4 regions of the Streptomyces sp. NPDC059008 genome follow, and region 2 is predicted to be linked to each of the others. Evidence: riboswitches for the same ligand, from Rfam matches in the RefSeq annotation. Region 2 holds a riboswitch; each other region holds the start of a gene.

Region 1 (3,887 bases), on a different contig from region 2:
GCGTAGGCGTACATCGAGCTGAGCTTGCCGATGGTCGGCGACGCCATGAAGAGGTTCAGCGACTGGCTCTGGTCGATGAAGGGCGTACGGGCCGCGGCCATGTCGATCAGGGCGCGCTGCGGGATCTCCCAGGCGGTGCGGTACAGCGCCCGGACCTCCTCGGGGATCCAATCGACGTCCTGCACCGAGCCGTTCGCCTCGCGCAGCGCGTCACGGGTCCGCGCGTCCCACAGCCCAAGAGCCTTGAGCTCCTCGATCAGATACGCGTTGACCTGCAGGAACTCACCCGACAGCGTCTCGCGCTTGAAGAGGTTGGAGACCTGCGGCTCGATGCACTCGTACACGCCCGCGATCGAGGCGATGGTCGCGGTCGGCGCGATCGCCAGCAGCAGCGAGTTGCGCATCCCGGTCGTGGCGATCCGGGTGCGCAGCGCCGCCCAGCGGTCCGCCCAGCGGGGCTCGGCGTTCGGGTAGTGGTCCGGGTGCAGCACACCGCGGGCGGTGCGGGTCGCCGACCAGGCCGGGTGCGGGCCGTGCCGCTCGGCGAGGGCGGCGGACGCCTCGTACGCGGCGAGCATGATCCGCTCGGAGATCCGGGTCGACAGCTCCTGGGCCTCGGCCGAGTCGAAGGGCAGCCGCAGCCGGAAGAAGACGTCCTGCAGGCCCATCAGGCCCAGACCCACCGGGCGCCAGCGGGAGTTGGAGGCCCCGGCCTGCTCGGTCGGGTAGAAGTTGATGTCCACGACCCGGTCGAGGAAGGTGACGGCGGTACGGACCGTGGCGTCCAGCTTCTCCCAGTCCATCTCACCGTCGTCACCCAGGTGAGCGGCGAGGTTGACCGACCCCAGGTTGCAGACCGCGGTCTCCCCGTCGTCGGTCACCTCCAGGATCTCCGTGCACAGGTTGGAGGAGTGCACGACCTGGCCGGGCTCGGCGGTCTGGTTGGCGGTGCGGTTGGCGGCGTCCTTGAACGTCATCCAGCCGTTGCCGGTCTGCGCCAGGGTGCGCATCATGCGGGAGTACAGCACCCGGGCCGGGATCTGCTTGAGCGCCCGGCCCTCGGCCTCGGCCTTGCGGTAGGCGGCGTCGAACTCCTCGCCCCACAGGTCCACCAGCTCCGGGGCGTCCGAGGGGGAGAACAGCGACCAGTCGGCGTCCGCCTCCACCCGGCGCATGAACTCGTCCGGGATCCAGTGCGCGATGTTCAGGTTGTGGGTGCGGCGGGCCTCCTCACCGGTGTTGTCGCGCAGCTCCAGGAACTCCTCGATGTCGGCGTGCCAGGTCTCCAGGTAGACACAGGCGGCGCCCTTGCGCCGGCCGCCCTGGTTCACGGCCGCGACCGAGGCGTCCAGGGTGCGCAGGAAGGGCACGATGCCGTTGGAGTGCCCGTTGGTGCCGCGGATCAGCGAACCGCGGGCGCGGATGCGGGAGTAGGACAGGCCGATGCCGCCGGCGTGCTTGGACAGCCGCGCCACCTGGTGGTAGCGGTCGTAGATCGAGTCCAGCTCGTCCAGCGGCGAGTCCAGCAGGTAGCAGGACGACATCTGCGGGTGGCGGGTGCCGGAGTTGAACAGCGTGGGGGAGGAGGGCAGGTACGACAGCGAGCTGGTGAGGCCGTACAGCTCGGCGACGTCGTCCAGGGCGCGTTCGCTGCCGTCCTCGGCGAGGCCGCAGGCCACCCGGAGCAGGAAGTGCTGGGGCGTCTCGATGACCTGACGGGTGGTGGGGTGGCGCAGCAGGTAGCGCGAGTGCAGGGTGCGCAGCCCGAAGTACCCGAACCGGTCGTCGGCCCCGTCGGCGAGCGCCTGGTCGACCAGGGCGTCCAGCCGGGCGGCGTGGGTTCGAACGAACTCCGCGGTCTCGTCGGCGATCAGCCCCTCGCGGTGGCCGACTGCGACGGAGGCGGAGAAGGCGACCGCCCCCTGTGCGGCCGCCTCCTCCGAGATCGAGAGGGTGAGCAGCCGCGCGGCGAGCTTGGAGTACTGCGGCTCGTCACCGATCAGTCCGGCCGCGGCCTCGATGGCCAGCGACCGCAGTTCGGACTCGCCCGCGCCCTCGTACCGGCCGCGCAGGGCGGCGGCGGCCACCTTGCCGGGGTCGGTCGCGGTCAGGTCCTCGGTCAGCTTCGTCAGGGTGCGCAGCAGCGCGACGCCCGGACCGTCCTGCCCGTCCTCGCCCGGACCGCCGCCGGCGGGGGTGGCGGGCGTGGTCACCGCAGGCTGCACGACCTCGGCGTCTGACGCGGGTTCCGTTGGCGCGATGGTCACGTGATGCTCTCCCTCACTCGGCGGGGGCCGGGAGGGGCGGGACGCGACGGCCGCACGCGCGCATGCGGCACCCCGTGACGGTCAAGGGTGCGCGGGCACACCGCGCGGCGTCCACCGACCCAACCCTCGGGGCCCGGACGTATCGACGTCCGCACCGATGGCGGTGCGGGCGTACCGTCGGCAGGTCCTCGGACTTCACGGGCGCGCGGCAGGGCCCTCATCGGGCCACTGGGCGCGCTCTTACACCGTTGCGGGACAGTTCCGGATTCCCACCGGATTCCCCTGCGGCGACAGCGAGGACGAGCATACATCTTGTGCTGCTCCCCGCGTGCACCCCCACATCTTGTGTCGCTTCCTCATACCACTCCGACAGGTGTGCGAAGTGCCAGGGGGCGGGGGAGCGCCCGGAACGGCCCTCGGGCCGGGCCTGGAGCGCCTTTCAGGCCACCTCCCGCGCGAACGCCCAGAGCGTGACGCCCGGTATCGGATCCCAGTCCCGCTCCTCGGCGCGCGCGAATCCCAGCCGCCGGTAGAGCCGGTGCGCGGGCAGCACATGACGCGGCGTGGACAGCACCATGCCGCTCAGCCCGAGCGCCCGCGCCCGCTCCAGACACGCCGCCACCAACGCCTCCCCGACCCCTCGTCCGCGTCCCTCGGGCCGCACCGCGAGCATCCGGAACTCCCCCTCGCCGGGCCGCGCCAGCTCCGCGTACGGGCTCCCGTACGCGCTGAAGGTGACCGTCCCCACCACCCGCTCCTCGGGCCCCTCCACGGCCACCAGCACCTCGGCCCGCTCCGCCCGCTCCGCCACCCTCCGCAGCGTCGCCGCGTAGGTGTCGCTCTCCCCGGATACCAGCAGCCCATCGGCCAGATAGACGGCCACCAGCAACTCCCCGACCGCACCGAACTCCGCCTGCCGCACGGGCCTGATCGTGATGTCCATGGGCTCAAGTGTGGGGGGTGGGACCGACGGCGGGGTGGGTGTCGGTGGGCCTGGTTATCGTCGGTGCCACGCCCCGGCTCAGCTCGGCAGTGAGAGGAGAAAGTCCCGTGACCGATTCCCCCGACCGGCCCTACCGCACGCTCACCGAGTACTTCGAAGAGGCTGCTCGGATACTCGCTCGCTCCGACGAGCGCCCTCGGCTGGAGCTCATCGAGGGGCGAGTCAGCAGCAAGGCCGGGCCGGACGGGAACCACGGGAGGACCGTCGCGTGGCTCACCCGCCTCTTCCTGCGGAATCGGCCCGAACTCTGGCTCTCGGCTTCCCAGGGCCTGAAGGTGCAGTCCGGCCGCGACGGACGCGCCTGCCCGGACGGTTTGCTCGCGCACAGCGGGGCTTTCGCGGGTCAAGGGCAATGGGTGGATCCTGAACCGGTCTTGATGGTCGTCGAGATCACCTCATGCGACCCCGGAGCCGACCACCGTGCCCGGGTACAGAAGCCCCGTGCCTATGCGGAGGCCGGCATCCCGCTGTATCTGCTGATCGAGCGGGAAGAACGTCGGCTCACGCTTCACGGCGAGCCCGACGCCTCCCGCTACGAGGACATCCGCACCGTCGCGTTCGGCGAGACGCTTCACCTGCCCGACCCCGTGGATATCACTCTGGATACGGAGCCGCTC
Region 2 (3,887 bases):
CCCGCCGGGCGATCGCGTCCGCGAGGCCGCGCTCGCGCAGCCACGCGAGCGCCCGGACGGTGCCCCGGGTCCCCGGCAGCACCACCAGGTCCGCGTCGGCCAGCTCCTCGGCCCGGTCCACGAACCGCACCACCACGCCGGGTTCGGCGGCCAGCGCGTCCACGTCCGTGAAGTTCGACATCAGCGGTACGGCGGCGACCGCGACCCGCAGCACATCGGCGCCGTGCGGCGGCGCCACGACGCTCTCGCGCACCGCGCCGCGCAGCGAGACCCGCAGGCCGTCCTCCTCGTCGATGCCCAGCCCGTGCGCGAACGGCAGCACGCCCAGCGTCGGCCGCCCGCTCAGCCGCCGCATCATCGCAAGGCCGGGCTCCAGCAGCGTCACATCGCCCCGGAACTTGTTGACGAGGTACCCCGCGACCAGCGCCTGGTCCTCCTTCGACAGCAGCGCCGTGGTGCCGAAGAAGGACGCGAACACCCCGCCGCGGTCGATGTCGCCGACCACGACGACCGGTATCCGGGCGGCCCGGGCGATGCCCATGTTGACGATGTCGGTGCGTCGCAGATTGATCTCGGCGGGGCTGCCGGCGCCCTCGCAGATCACCGCGTCATGGGTGCGCCGCAGCTCGGCCAGGCAGTCGGTCACGGTGCCGAGCAACTGCTCCTGCCGGCCCGCGTGGTAGCCGCGGGCGCTGAGCTCACCGACCGGCTTGCCCAGCAGCACCACCTGACTGCTGCGGTCGCCGCCCGGCTTGAGCAGCACGGGGTTCATCAGCGCGGTCGGCTCCACCCGCGCCGCGGCGGCCTGCATCGCCTGGGCCCGGCCGATCTCCGCGCCCTCGCGCGTGACGAACGAGTTCAGCGACATGTTCTGCGCCTTGAAGGGCGCCACGCGCACGCCCTGGCGCACCAGCCAGCGGCAGATCCCCGCCGTCACCACGCTCTTGCCGGCGTCCGACGTCGTACCGGCCACCAACAGGCCCCCGCCGACGGCCTTGCCGGACGCCCTGCTCCGCCCGTTCAACGGCTCTTCCTCCCGCTCCCGCGGCGCGCCGCCGCACTCCTGTGCCGCACCGCGCCCGCCACCAGCCGCCCCGCCACCGTCGTCGCCAGCGCCAGCGCGCTCACCTTCCGCGACAGCCGTACCGCCCGTTCGATGTCGCCGGCCGCGACCGGCCGCGCCCCGCCGTTGAGCACCGGTCGGTGCTCGACCCGCCCGGCGTACGCCAGCGTGCCGCCCAGCCGTACGCCCAGCGCACCCGCGAACGACGCCTCCACCGGGCCCGCGTTGGGGCTCGGGTGCGCCCCGCCGTCCGCCCGCCAGGCCCGCAGCGCGCCGCGCCGGTCGGGGCCGGCGAGCACCGCCAGCGCGGCGGTCAGCCGGGAGCCGGGCCAGCCGGCGAGGTCGTCGAGCCGGGCCGAGGCCCAGCCGAAGCGCCGGTAACGCGGCGACTTGTGACCCACCATCGCGTCCAGCGTGTTCACCGCCCGGAACGCCACCAGGCCGGGCACCCCGCCGAACGCGCCCCACACCAGGGCGCCCACCACCGCGTCCGAGGTGTTCTCGGCGACCGACTCCACCACCGCGCGGGCCAGCTGCGGCCCGTCCAGCGCCTGCGGATCACGCCCGCACAGATGCGGCAGCCGCTCCCGCGCCACGTCCAGGTCGCCCGCCGTGAGCGCCCCGCCGACGGCCCGTGCCTCCCGGCCCAGCGAGGTGCCGCCCAGCACGGCCCAGACCGTCGCCGCGGTCAGCGCGACCCGGGCGCCGCGGGAGCGTCCCGTGGCGCGCTGCAGCAGGGCGGCCCCGGCGGCCGCACCGCCCGCGCACAGCACGGCGTGTGCCGCTCCGTACCCGCGGTGGTCGCGCCACAGCCGGCGCTCCACGGCGCCCGCCGCCCGGCCGAACGCGGCCACCGGATGGCCGCGCCGCGGATCCGCCGCGATCAGGTCGGCGAGGAAGCCCAGGGCCGCGCCGCACGCGTATCCCGCGTGTTCGCCGCGCATCGGGTCAGACCGCCGTCAGGCCTCGAAGGGGCCCTGCGGGGGCGTGCAGTGGTGCTCTCGAAGGGCGGCCGGGCATGGCGGTATGTCCTCACTCAGGGTCCGCGCCCTGGCTCGACGTGACGGCGACAAGAGTCTCCTGGCTCCCGGATCGGCGTGGCCCCCGGCCTTCCAGTCCTGGTACGCCGTCAGACGTACGCGAGGCGGACCGTGGCCTTCGCTGGAGGAACGCTCCCCGGTGACAGTGGCGGGACCGCGCCGGATTCTCACCGGACTTCCTCATCTGTCGCCGATTGGCTCCGGCAGTCCACCACGCCCCGCGAAGGCCCGTCAACTCAACCTTGACCTGCGACGCAGCCCCGCGGCAGGCGCTGTGGCACGCGCCACAGGGTGGCGGCCGCGTCACAGACGGTTGCCTGTGCCCCTGATCCCACGTCACTATCAGTTGCACGGTGGCGAAGGGGCCGCCGGAAGGGGGCTGGGGGATGCCGGAGAGCGCCGGTCATCACGAGATCCGCATCAGGATCACGGGGACGAACAATCCGCAGCAGGACATCGACGACCTCCAGGTGTGGCTGGAGCGCGAACCCTGGCTGAGCCGCCGGGAACACGCCTGGGAGCAGCGGCCGCGCCCCGCCCACGAAGCGGCCGACACCGACGGTGCCGGCTCGGCCGGTCCCGGCGACATGGCCGTGGGAGTGGATGACCTGATCCTGGTGATCGTCGGCGCGGTCGCCGCCGAGGTCACCAAGGGGCTGGGCATCGCCCTGCGGGAGTGGCTGCGGCGCCGCAAGGAGGAGCGGGCCGAGGGCGAGGCGCCCGCCGTCGACGCCGGCACGGGCGGTGAGCTGCGGCCGGTCGGCGACACCGAACGCCCCGATCCGGGCGGACCGACGCGCGGGGGCGGCACCGGCGAGGGCTGACCCGGATGTCCGAATACGACGCGCGGGGAAAGATCAACCGGGCGCTGCTGGTCTGTGTCCACGACTACACCACGCTGACCGGCCTGCCCGCGGTGGAGGACAACGCCCCCGAGCTGCGGCGGGCACTGACCGCCACCGACCTGTTCACCGCCGACGAGGTCACGGTCTGCCGCCCCACGGAGCCCTGGGAGCTGGGGCAGGCCCTCAAGACCGCCGCCGACGAGGCGCGCGGTCTGCTGCTGGTGCACTTCTCCGGCCACGGCCGGGTCCGCAGCGACGGCGGCGATCTGCAGCTGATGGTCGGCGCCTCGGTGCCCCGGCAGAGCCACACCACCGTCTCCTGGCAGGACACGGTGCTCTCCTGCCTCGACAACGCACGGGCCGAGCGCATCGTGATCGTCCTGGAGTGCTGCTACGCCGGCAACGCCGACGGGGCCTTCCACTCCCTGCGCAAGCCCATGTCGCTGCTGATGGCCGCCCAGCCCAACCGCCGGATCTTCAGCGGCGACGAACCGGCCGGCGGCAGCCTCTTCACCCGCGCCATGGTGGAGATCCTCGAACACGGCCTCCCCGGCCGACGCTTCGTCGCCTTCGAGGACCTCGTACGGGAGCTGCGCACCCGGCTCGCCGACGAGCGGACCCCGATGGGCGACGTCTGGGAGCCGCGCTCCGCGAAGCAGAACACCCTCGACGACGTCGTCCTGTCCTTCGCCACCCCCGAGGTCCGGCTGCCGACGCCGCCGCGGGTCCGCTTACGCCGCTGGTTCAACCAGCACCTCCGGCGCCGGCTGCGGCTCCTGCTCGTGCTGGGCGGCGTCCTCGCGCTCACCGCCGCCACCCTGGTCACCCTGCACGCGCTGCGCCCGCCGCCGGACTGCCCGCCCGCCCTCGAACTGCGGCTGCTCACCGCCCCGGAGGCCGAGCCCACCCTGCGCCAGGCCGCCTTCGGCTACGAGATGT
Region 3 (3,887 bases), on a different contig from region 2:
GGCGACGACGACTGCCACCCCCGCCTCGTACAGCGCGCCGGGCAGGGACTTCAGCAACCGCGAGGGGCTGGCCAGCGCGTTGGCGGCGCCCACGCAGATGAGGAGGGTGGCCAGCTTCAGTCCGTCGTAGAGCGCGAAGACCATGCCCTCCGCCGTGACCCGGCCGCCGATCCGGACGCCCTTCGCCCAGTCGGGCAGCGGCACTTCGGGCAGCGTGACGAGGGTGTGCGTACCGGGGATGGGGGAGCCGAGGACGAAGGCGAAGGCCAGCCGAATGGCGATCACGACGAGGCCGAGCTTGACGAACGCGCCGTACGAGCGGGCCCAGGGCGCGTCCGTGCGCCGCGCCGCGACGACATAGCCGGCCACGCCCACCAGCAGCCCCAGCAGCAGCGGGTTGGTGGTGCGGGAGGCCGCGGTGGCCAGGCCGAGGGCCCACAGCCACCAGGCGCCGGCGTGCAACGCGGTGGTACGGGTCGCCTGCGGGGCGCTCATCCGCGCCGACGGCGCGCCTGCCACACGGCCGCCGCACCCAGTACGACGACGGCCGCGACACCGCCGAGCAGCCCGGCGGACGGCCCGCCGTCACCCTCGGAGCCGGCCCCCTTCGCCCCGTCCGTGCCCTTCGCGCCGGCCGCACCTCGCCGGTCGGCGGACTTCTCCGGGTCGGCGGACTCCTTCGCCCCGTCCGACCCGCTCACCTGGTCCGCGCACCCCGACTCCGGGTAGCCGGCGATGGCGCACAGCAGTGCATTGGGGTCATAGCGCAGCGACCCGGCGACCGCGGCCAGTGCCTCGCCCGCCGAGGCGTCCTCGGCCACCTGGGCGCACTCCGTCCGGGCCTTCGGCGGCCGCTCGCCGTCGGGAGCGTCCGCCGCGGTGCCGAAGTCGATGACGACGCCGATCCGCTTGCGGCCGTCCTTGGCGGGCGTCTCGCGGCAGATCGCGTCGAAGTCGGCGGCCGCGCGCGGCTTGCCGGCCGCGGCGGAGTCGGCGCTGACGGTGAAGCGGAAGCCCTCGACCGCGCCGTCGGCCGGGCGCACCGTTGCCGGCCCCTGAGTGGCGTAGGCCCAGGAGCCGCCGCTGCCGCCGTCCCAGAAGGACCAGTAGCGGTACTCCTGCGCGTGGGCCGGCCCGGTGGCCAGCCCGGTGACCGCGCCGGCCAGCAGCAGCACGCCGGCGATCCGGGTGCGCCGCATCGGCTGCAGCAGCTGCCTCGGCCGCATCAGAGCGCGTTCTTCTTCTTACGGCCGCTCAGCAGGAAGCCGATGCCGGCGCCGAAGGCGAGCGCGACCCCGACGACCCACCAGACGTTGACGCCGCCGTCGCCGTCCTTGTGGTCCTCGGTGCCCTCGGCGGCCGGCGAGGCGGTACCGGCAGGCTTGGGCCCGGTCGCGTTCAGCGCGGCCACCAGGTCGCTGCCTCCGAAGGAGCGCGGGTCGGCGCCGGTGGCGTGCGCGGCGAGCACCAGCTGGGCGTAGGCGGCCGGACCGTTCTCCTTGGCCCAGCCCGCGGCGTTCTTCTCCAGCCACTTCAGCGGCTTCTGGGCGGCGGCCCCGTGCGAGCCGGCCGCCAGCGCCACCACGGCATCCGCGGTGTTGCCGACATCGGGCTGCTCCTCCTGGCCCGGCATCGCGGAGAGCAGATGCTGTCCGTTCCGGTCGAGCTGGTCGACGAGGTAGGCGGCGCCGCCGTCCGCGGCCCGCGCCGCATCGGCGGACTTCTCCGGCTTGCCGTCCTTGCAGGTCAGAGGCTTGACGGGGGTGTCAGCCCCCTTCTTGGCCGGTGCGACGACGAAGCCCTTGCCCAGGGCTCCGGTGGCGGCGGCCGCGGTGGCGTCCGCGTTCGGCGCCGCGCCCTTGAGCTGGAAGGTGAACGCGCCGTGCTCGCCCTCCTTCGCCGCGCAGCCCAGCTGGAAGGTCAGCAGCGCGTCGTAGGGAGTCCTGCCGCCCTTCTTCGACGTGACCGACTCCGGCTTCTCGCCGGCCGCCGTGAGCGCGCCGATGACGACGGAGGTGGAGTTGGCGTCGCTGGCCGAGCCGGCCATCGAGCTCCAGCCGCCGTCGTCGTTCTGCACCGACTTCAGCCAGCTCACGGCCTTCTTCACGGTCTCGCCGTGCCCGCCGAGCGCGGCCAGCGCCTGCACCGCGGCGGCCGTCTGGTTGGTGTCCCGCATCGCCTTCGCGTCACAGGGCTGCTTCGGCTCGGCGCGGAAGGCGGTGAACGAGCCGTCGGCGCACTGCTGCCCGACCAGCCAGTCCACGGCCGAGGCCGCGGGCCGTACGCCGACCGTGTCCTGCGCCAGCAGCGCGAGCGACTGCCGCCAGACACCGTCGTACTGCGGGTCCTTGGTGCCGTACAGCCCGTCGGGCAGCTTCTTGGGCGACGTCGACGGGGCGGCCGCGGGCTCCGCGGACGCGGCGGGGGCGGTGGCCGTGCCCAGCACCGCCACGGCCGTCAGCGCCATGGCGGCGCGGCGCGCCAGGAAGGCGACAGGGTGCGTCGAAGGGGCCTGGGGAGCCATGGAAGCCATGGGGGCCATCGGGTCGGTGCCTCTCGGGTCGGGTCGCGGCGGTGGTACGCAGCCGCGCTCGGACGACCGCCGGGCACCGATCCTGCGATCGGGCGCGGTGGCACCGGGCTCAGCTCCGTATACCTCGACGGTGCCGCGCACCGGGCCGTCCGTCCGGGCGGGCGGCGGTTCCGGTGGCGGGAGCCTTGGTCGTGCCCCAACGGGTGCTCCGGCTCGTACGGCCGGGAGCGCCGCGCAGTGCGCGGGCCGACGGCCGTCCTCACGGTTGCGGGTCAGCGCCGGATTTCCACCGGCTTCCCCCGATCGGGTACGGATGAAGTTGTCCCGCACACCTTAACCGGCGCCCGGACGGGGCCCGCCCCGCACGTACGAGCCGGGGAAGGCCGAGGCGGCGGGGTTCGTCACACCCCCCTGTGCGTCACACCCTCCCATTCCTGTGCGTCACACCCCCCCAAGTGCGTCACACCGCCCGGTACGTCGCCGGATCGGAGCCGGGTACCCGCTCCACGTCCCCCTGCTTCACCAGGCGCCGCAGATGTGCCTCGGCCTCCGAGACGGCGATGTTCCGGGAGCCGTACGGGATCTGTTCCCAGGGACGGTTCCACTCCATGGCCACGGCGAGCTGCCAGGGGGTGAGGGGTTCGCGGAGCAGCGTTCTCAGCCCGGAGAGCCGCTCTTCGTGGTGGGCGATGAGCTCGCGTACGCGCCCCTCGGCGTCGGTGAAGGCGTGCTGATGGGCGGGCAGCACCTCGGCGGGGGCGAGCCGGCCGACGCGTTCGAGGGAGGCGAGGTAGTCGCCCAGGGGGTCGGTGACCGTGCTGTCGTCCGGGTCCCCGTACAGGCCGATGTGCGGGGTGATGCCCGGGAGGAGGTGGTCGCCGGAGAAGAGTCGGCCGAAGCCGCGAGCCCGCTCGCCCGGATGGTCCTCGCCCGGATGACCCTCCTCCAGGTGCAGACACACATGCCCCGGCGTGTGCCCCGGAGTCCAGATGGCCCGCACTCGGCGTCCCGGCAGGTCGAGCAGCTCGCCGGGCTCGATCCCGCGGTCCGGCAGCGCCGCCTGTCGGCCGGGCAGTCTCCGGCCGCGCCCGTTGCCGCGTGCCTCCCGCAGCGGTGCCAGATGGTCGTCCGGCGCGCCCGCGCCCGCGAGCTTGGCGATCAGGTAGTCGAGCCACTCGCCCGGCTCGGCCTCGCGGGTCCGGCGGACCACGGCGGTGTCCGCGGCGTGCATCGCGATCCAGGCGCCGGACGCCTGCCGCACCTTGGCGGAGAGGCCGTGGTGGTCGGGGTGGTGGTGGGTGATCAGGACGCCGTGGAGATCGGTGAGGGCGAAGCCACAGGCGGCCACGCCCGC
Region 4 (3,887 bases), on a different contig from region 2:
TTGTTTGTGGCGTGTGGGGGTGTATCGTCCACAGTAGTTTGAAGTTTCAAGTAAATGGGCCACGTGGTGTCGTGGTGGGAGATCGGAGAGCGGGTTCATGGCCGTACGACGGCTCAATCACGCGGTGTTGTACGTCCGGGATGTGGCACGGGCGGTGGCTTTCTACGGTGAGGCGCTGGGGCTCACCGTGGATGTGGAGATACCGGGGCGGGCGGCCTTCCTCAGCGCGCCCGGCTCGCTGAACGATCACGACCTGGGGCTGTTCGCGGTAGGGGCGGACGCGCCGGGGCCGGAGGCCGGGCGCGTCGGGCTGTACCACCTGGCCTGGGAGGTCGGCACGCTCGGCGAACTCGCCGCGGCCGAGGCGCGGCTCGGCGAGCGCGGCGCCCTGGTCGGCGCCACCGACCACCTCGTCTCCAAGTCCCTGTACGCCAGGGACCCGGACGGCAACGAGTTCGAGGTGATGTGGCGGGTTCCGCGGGAGGACTGGCCGGGGCCGGAGGTGGCGGACCGGCTGCGGCCGCTGGATCTGGCGGTGGCGCTGAGGCGCTGGGGGCCGGATCTGGTGACGGGCGCCGCGGCCGGTTCGGCCACGTGAGGTGAGGCGCGGCCCGCGCGCCGTGCCTCAGGAGTCCGACGCCGGTGCCGCCTGCTCTGCGGGCTTCGCCCGGTCCGCCGCCTCCGCTCGCTGCGCCCAGCGCTTCTCCACGCCGCTCAGTCGCCAGTACGCCAGCGCCGCGGCCCACACCACGACGAACAGGCCGACGATGATGAAGCCGACGTTGTCGAGGTCGAGGCTGGAGATCCAGCCGGTCAGCGGGTCGTCGAGGGCGAGTTTGTCGTGCAGCACGGTCACCAGCTCGATCGTGCCGATGAAGAAGGCGACGGCGATCGACAGTCCGGTGATGGTGAGGTTGTAGTAGACCTTGCGCACCGGGTTGGAGAACGCCCACTGGTAGGCGAAGTTCATGAACGTGCCGTCGAGGGTGTCGAACAGGCTCATCCCGGCGGCGAACAGCAGCGGCAGGCACAGGATCGCGTACCACGGCAGGCCGGCCGCGGCGCCGCTGCCCGCCATCACCATCAGGGTCACCTCGGTCGCGGTGTCGAAGCCGAGCCCGAAGAGGAAGCCGAGCGGGAACATCTGGCCGGGGCGGGAGATCGAGCGGGTGAAGCGCCCCAGGAAGCGGTTCATGAAGCCGCGCGAGTCGAGGCGCTGCTCCAGCTCGGCCTCGTCGTACCGGCCGTCGCGCATACCGCGGAAGACCCGCCAGATCCCGGCCAACGCGATGAGGTTGAGGGCGGCGATGAGGTAGAGGAACGTCCCCGAGACCGTGGTGCCGATGGTGCCGAGGATCTGGTGGGTACGGGACTCGTCGTTGAGCAGGGTCCCGGCGAGCTGGGCGCCGCCCGCCACGAGGGCGGCCATCGCGACCACCACGCTGGAGTGGCCGAGCGCGAACCAGAAGCCCACCGAGACCGGCCGCTTGCCGTCGGCCATCAACTTGCGGGTGGTGTTGTCGATCGCGGCGATGTGGTCGGCATCGAAGGCGTGCCGCATGCCGAGGGTGTAGGCGGTGATGCCGAGTCCGGCGCCGAAGACCTGGCTGCCCACGGAGTAGTGGTGCGGGACGACGAGCAGGAAGAGCACGCCGAAGGCGACGACGTGCAGACCGGCTATGACGGCCATCAGACCGGCGGTACGGAGGGTGTCCTGCCGGCGCCACCGGAACGCGGCGGGGGCAGGGGTGTTCGGGGTATCGGTGGACAGGGCCATCCGGCGGTCACGCTCCAGCACCTCGTGGATCACTTCGTGAGATGCCGTGGCCGGTCTCCTGGCTTACGGGTGCACGCGTCCCTCCCCGCCTTCCCGGCCGCGGGCTGCGGTCAGTGGCGCCGTACGCGCGCCATGCGCATACGGAAAGGGCTGGAAACTCCCCGATCACAGTGGCGAGGGCCGCTCCGGCCTGGGACACAAGGTCCGGCACCGGTCTTCCCGAACACCACGGCTCGGTCACTCTATCTGCCGGGGAGTGCGGGATCTGTCGAGGAGGACGGGTGGAGGTGCGGGCCAGTGGCAGCGGACTCACGGCCGGTGGTCGCCGGGAGGGCCGGGGCTCCGGCGGGGCCGGTGGGCCAGGGGCGCCGGGTCAGTACTCCAAGGACGAGAGAAAGGCATGCAGTTCGCGGTCGAAGAGCCCGGTGTTCTCCAGATTGACCATATGGGCCGCGCCCGGTATTCGGACTCTTCGGGCGCCGGGGACGGCCAGCGCTATGGCGTGGGCGTTGGCGGAGATGTCCGTACTGTCGAGGTCGCCGTCGAGCACGACCGTCGGCACCCGGATCTCGCCGAGACGGTCCGCGGCGCCGACCTCAAGGGGCATCCCGGCGCCCAGCCCGTCGGCATGCACCTCCACATTGGCCGTGGCCGAGGCGCGCATCCGCTCACGGAACCCCGGGTGCACGGCGGATGGTTCGCGATGCGGACCGTCCACCCACATCCGCAGGAAGTGCTCGACATAGCGCTCCGCGCCGTCCGGTGCGCCGATGGCCGCGACCTGCTCCTTGATGTGCTCCAGGACGAAGGGGTCGGTGAAGGGGCGGCCGCTGATGCCGGGGGAGGCGAGCGCGAGGGCCGTCACCCGGTCCGGGTGGGCTATCGCGGTGTCGAGGGCGACCCGCGAACCGTGTGAGAGGCCGACGAGGACGGCGCTGGGGGCGTCGAGCGCGTCCAGGAGCGTGCACAGGTCGTCGTGGTTGGCGTAGTCCCCGTCCACCGTGGAGGACAGGCCGTGGCCGCGGAAGTCGTAGCGGATCGCGCGGAGGCCGGAGTTCACCAGCCAGGTGAACTGTTCGTCCCACATGTGCTGGTCGAGCATGCCGCCGTGCAGCAGCACCACCGCGGGACCCGAGCCGGCCGTCTCATAGAACAGCTCGCCGCTGTCGACCGGCACGAGGCCGTTGTCGACCTCGGACCAGTCGGTGATTGCTCGGGTCATGCTCCGGACCGTCCTTTGCGCGTGAGATGCGTGGTGCTGACATTACTTGTCGGTGATGTCGGCATTCTCCGGTGGAACGTGTGAGCCGTTCGCCAGGTGCCGGAATTCCTCGCCGAGTCGGTCGAGTACATGCAGGGTCGTGCGGACGTCCTCGGCGGGCAGGTCGGCCAGTCGTCGTCGCAGCTCCGTCGCCTCGAACTCCTGGATCCCGCGTATTGCCGCCGTGCCCTCGGCGGTGAGCTCGATCAGGGAGGAGCGGCGGTGTGCGGGGTTGGGTGTCGTCACGACCAGGCCCAGCTCCGCGGCGTGGTTCACCCAGCGCTGCACCGGCTGTCTGTCGAGCCCCATGGAGCGGGCCAACTGCGGCACGGTCCTGGGGCCTTCGCTGTGCAGGGCGTCCAGCAATGCGTGTTCACCGGCGGTCATGCCCGTGTCCGTCAGCTCGCGCTCCACCGCGCGGACGACCGTCCGGTGCAGCGGCCAAAGGCGTCTGATGACGCCGTACAGCAGGTCCTCGGCGGGAGGGGGTCCGTCGGTCCCCTCCCTGTCGGCGTCGCGCGCGGTGGAGCTGTGCGCTCCAGCGCCGTTCGCGTCGGTGCCATGCTCTGCGGCATCCCCCTCATTGACACTCATGATGTCATGATGACATCGATGATGTCGTTTGGGAAGGGGCTTGATGCGGAAAGGAGTTGAGGGGAAGCAGGCGGTGAGGGCGGAAGGCGTCGGCGAGGGAGAGCGGGAGAGCGGATGAAGGTCGGTCTGTTGCGTGCGGTCGGGGTGGCCACGGCGGTGTACGGGGTGGCGGTGACGGCGGTGCCCGATCTGCTGGCGCGGCCTTCGGGGCTGGTCGACGGTGAGGGAAGGGTCGAGCGGGCCACCCGGGTCTCG

The links. Region 2 has a riboswitch for cobalamin ahead of ACFWZH_RS38115 (cobalamin biosynthesis protein). Riboswitches for the same ligand answer to the same signal wherever they lie in the genome.
Region 1: another riboswitch for cobalamin. It lies ahead of ACFWZH_RS22405 (ribonucleoside-diphosphate reductase subunit alpha); the one in region 2 lies ahead of ACFWZH_RS38115 (cobalamin biosynthesis protein).
Region 3: another riboswitch for cobalamin. It lies ahead of ACFWZH_RS35250 (prenyltransferase/squalene oxidase repeat-containing protein); the one in region 2 lies ahead of ACFWZH_RS38115 (cobalamin biosynthesis protein).
Region 4: another riboswitch for cobalamin. It lies ahead of ACFWZH_RS09085 (HoxN/HupN/NixA family nickel/cobalt transporter); the one in region 2 lies ahead of ACFWZH_RS38115 (cobalamin biosynthesis protein).

What each region holds. Positions count from the first base shown of each region.
Region 1 covers NZ_JBHYJC010000019.1:6,863-10,749, forward strand. Annotated here, with positions in the region: gene ACFWZH_RS22405 (ribonucleoside-diphosphate reductase subunit alpha) at 1-2,267, opposite strand, end outside; cobalamin riboswitch at 2,429-2,591, opposite strand; gene ACFWZH_RS22410 (GNAT family N-acetyltransferase) at 2,707-3,210, opposite strand; gene ACFWZH_RS22415 (Uma2 family endonuclease) at 3,318-3,887, shown strand, end outside.
Region 2 covers NZ_JBHYJC010000077.1:12,727-16,613, forward strand. Annotated here, with positions in the region: gene ACFWZH_RS38110 (cobyric acid synthase) at 1-1,024, opposite strand, end outside; gene ACFWZH_RS38115 (cobalamin biosynthesis protein) at 1,021-2,007, opposite strand; cobalamin riboswitch at 2,137-2,287, opposite strand; gene ACFWZH_RS38120 (hypothetical protein) at 2,490-2,927, shown strand; gene ACFWZH_RS38125 (caspase family protein) at 2,933-3,887, shown strand, end outside.
Region 3 covers NZ_JBHYJC010000056.1:12,006-15,892, forward strand. Annotated here, with positions in the region: partial or broken gene ACFWZH_RS35240 (CbiQ family ECF transporter T component) at 1-495, opposite strand, end outside; gene ACFWZH_RS35245 (SCO2322 family protein) at 492-1,199, opposite strand; gene ACFWZH_RS35250 (prenyltransferase/squalene oxidase repeat-containing protein) at 1,226-2,542, opposite strand; cobalamin riboswitch at 2,714-2,856, opposite strand; gene ACFWZH_RS35255 (MBL fold metallo-hydrolase) at 2,994-3,887, opposite strand, start outside.
Region 4 covers NZ_JBHYJC010000004.1:288,011-291,897, forward strand. Annotated here, with positions in the region: gene ACFWZH_RS09080 (VOC family protein) at 98-598, shown strand; gene ACFWZH_RS09085 (HoxN/HupN/NixA family nickel/cobalt transporter) at 626-1,777, opposite strand; cobalamin riboswitch at 1,808-2,023, opposite strand; gene ACFWZH_RS09090 (alpha/beta fold hydrolase) at 2,151-2,999, opposite strand; gene ACFWZH_RS09095 (MarR family winged helix-turn-helix transcriptional regulator) at 3,042-3,632, opposite strand; gene ACFWZH_RS09100 (hypothetical protein) at 3,747-3,887, shown strand, end outside.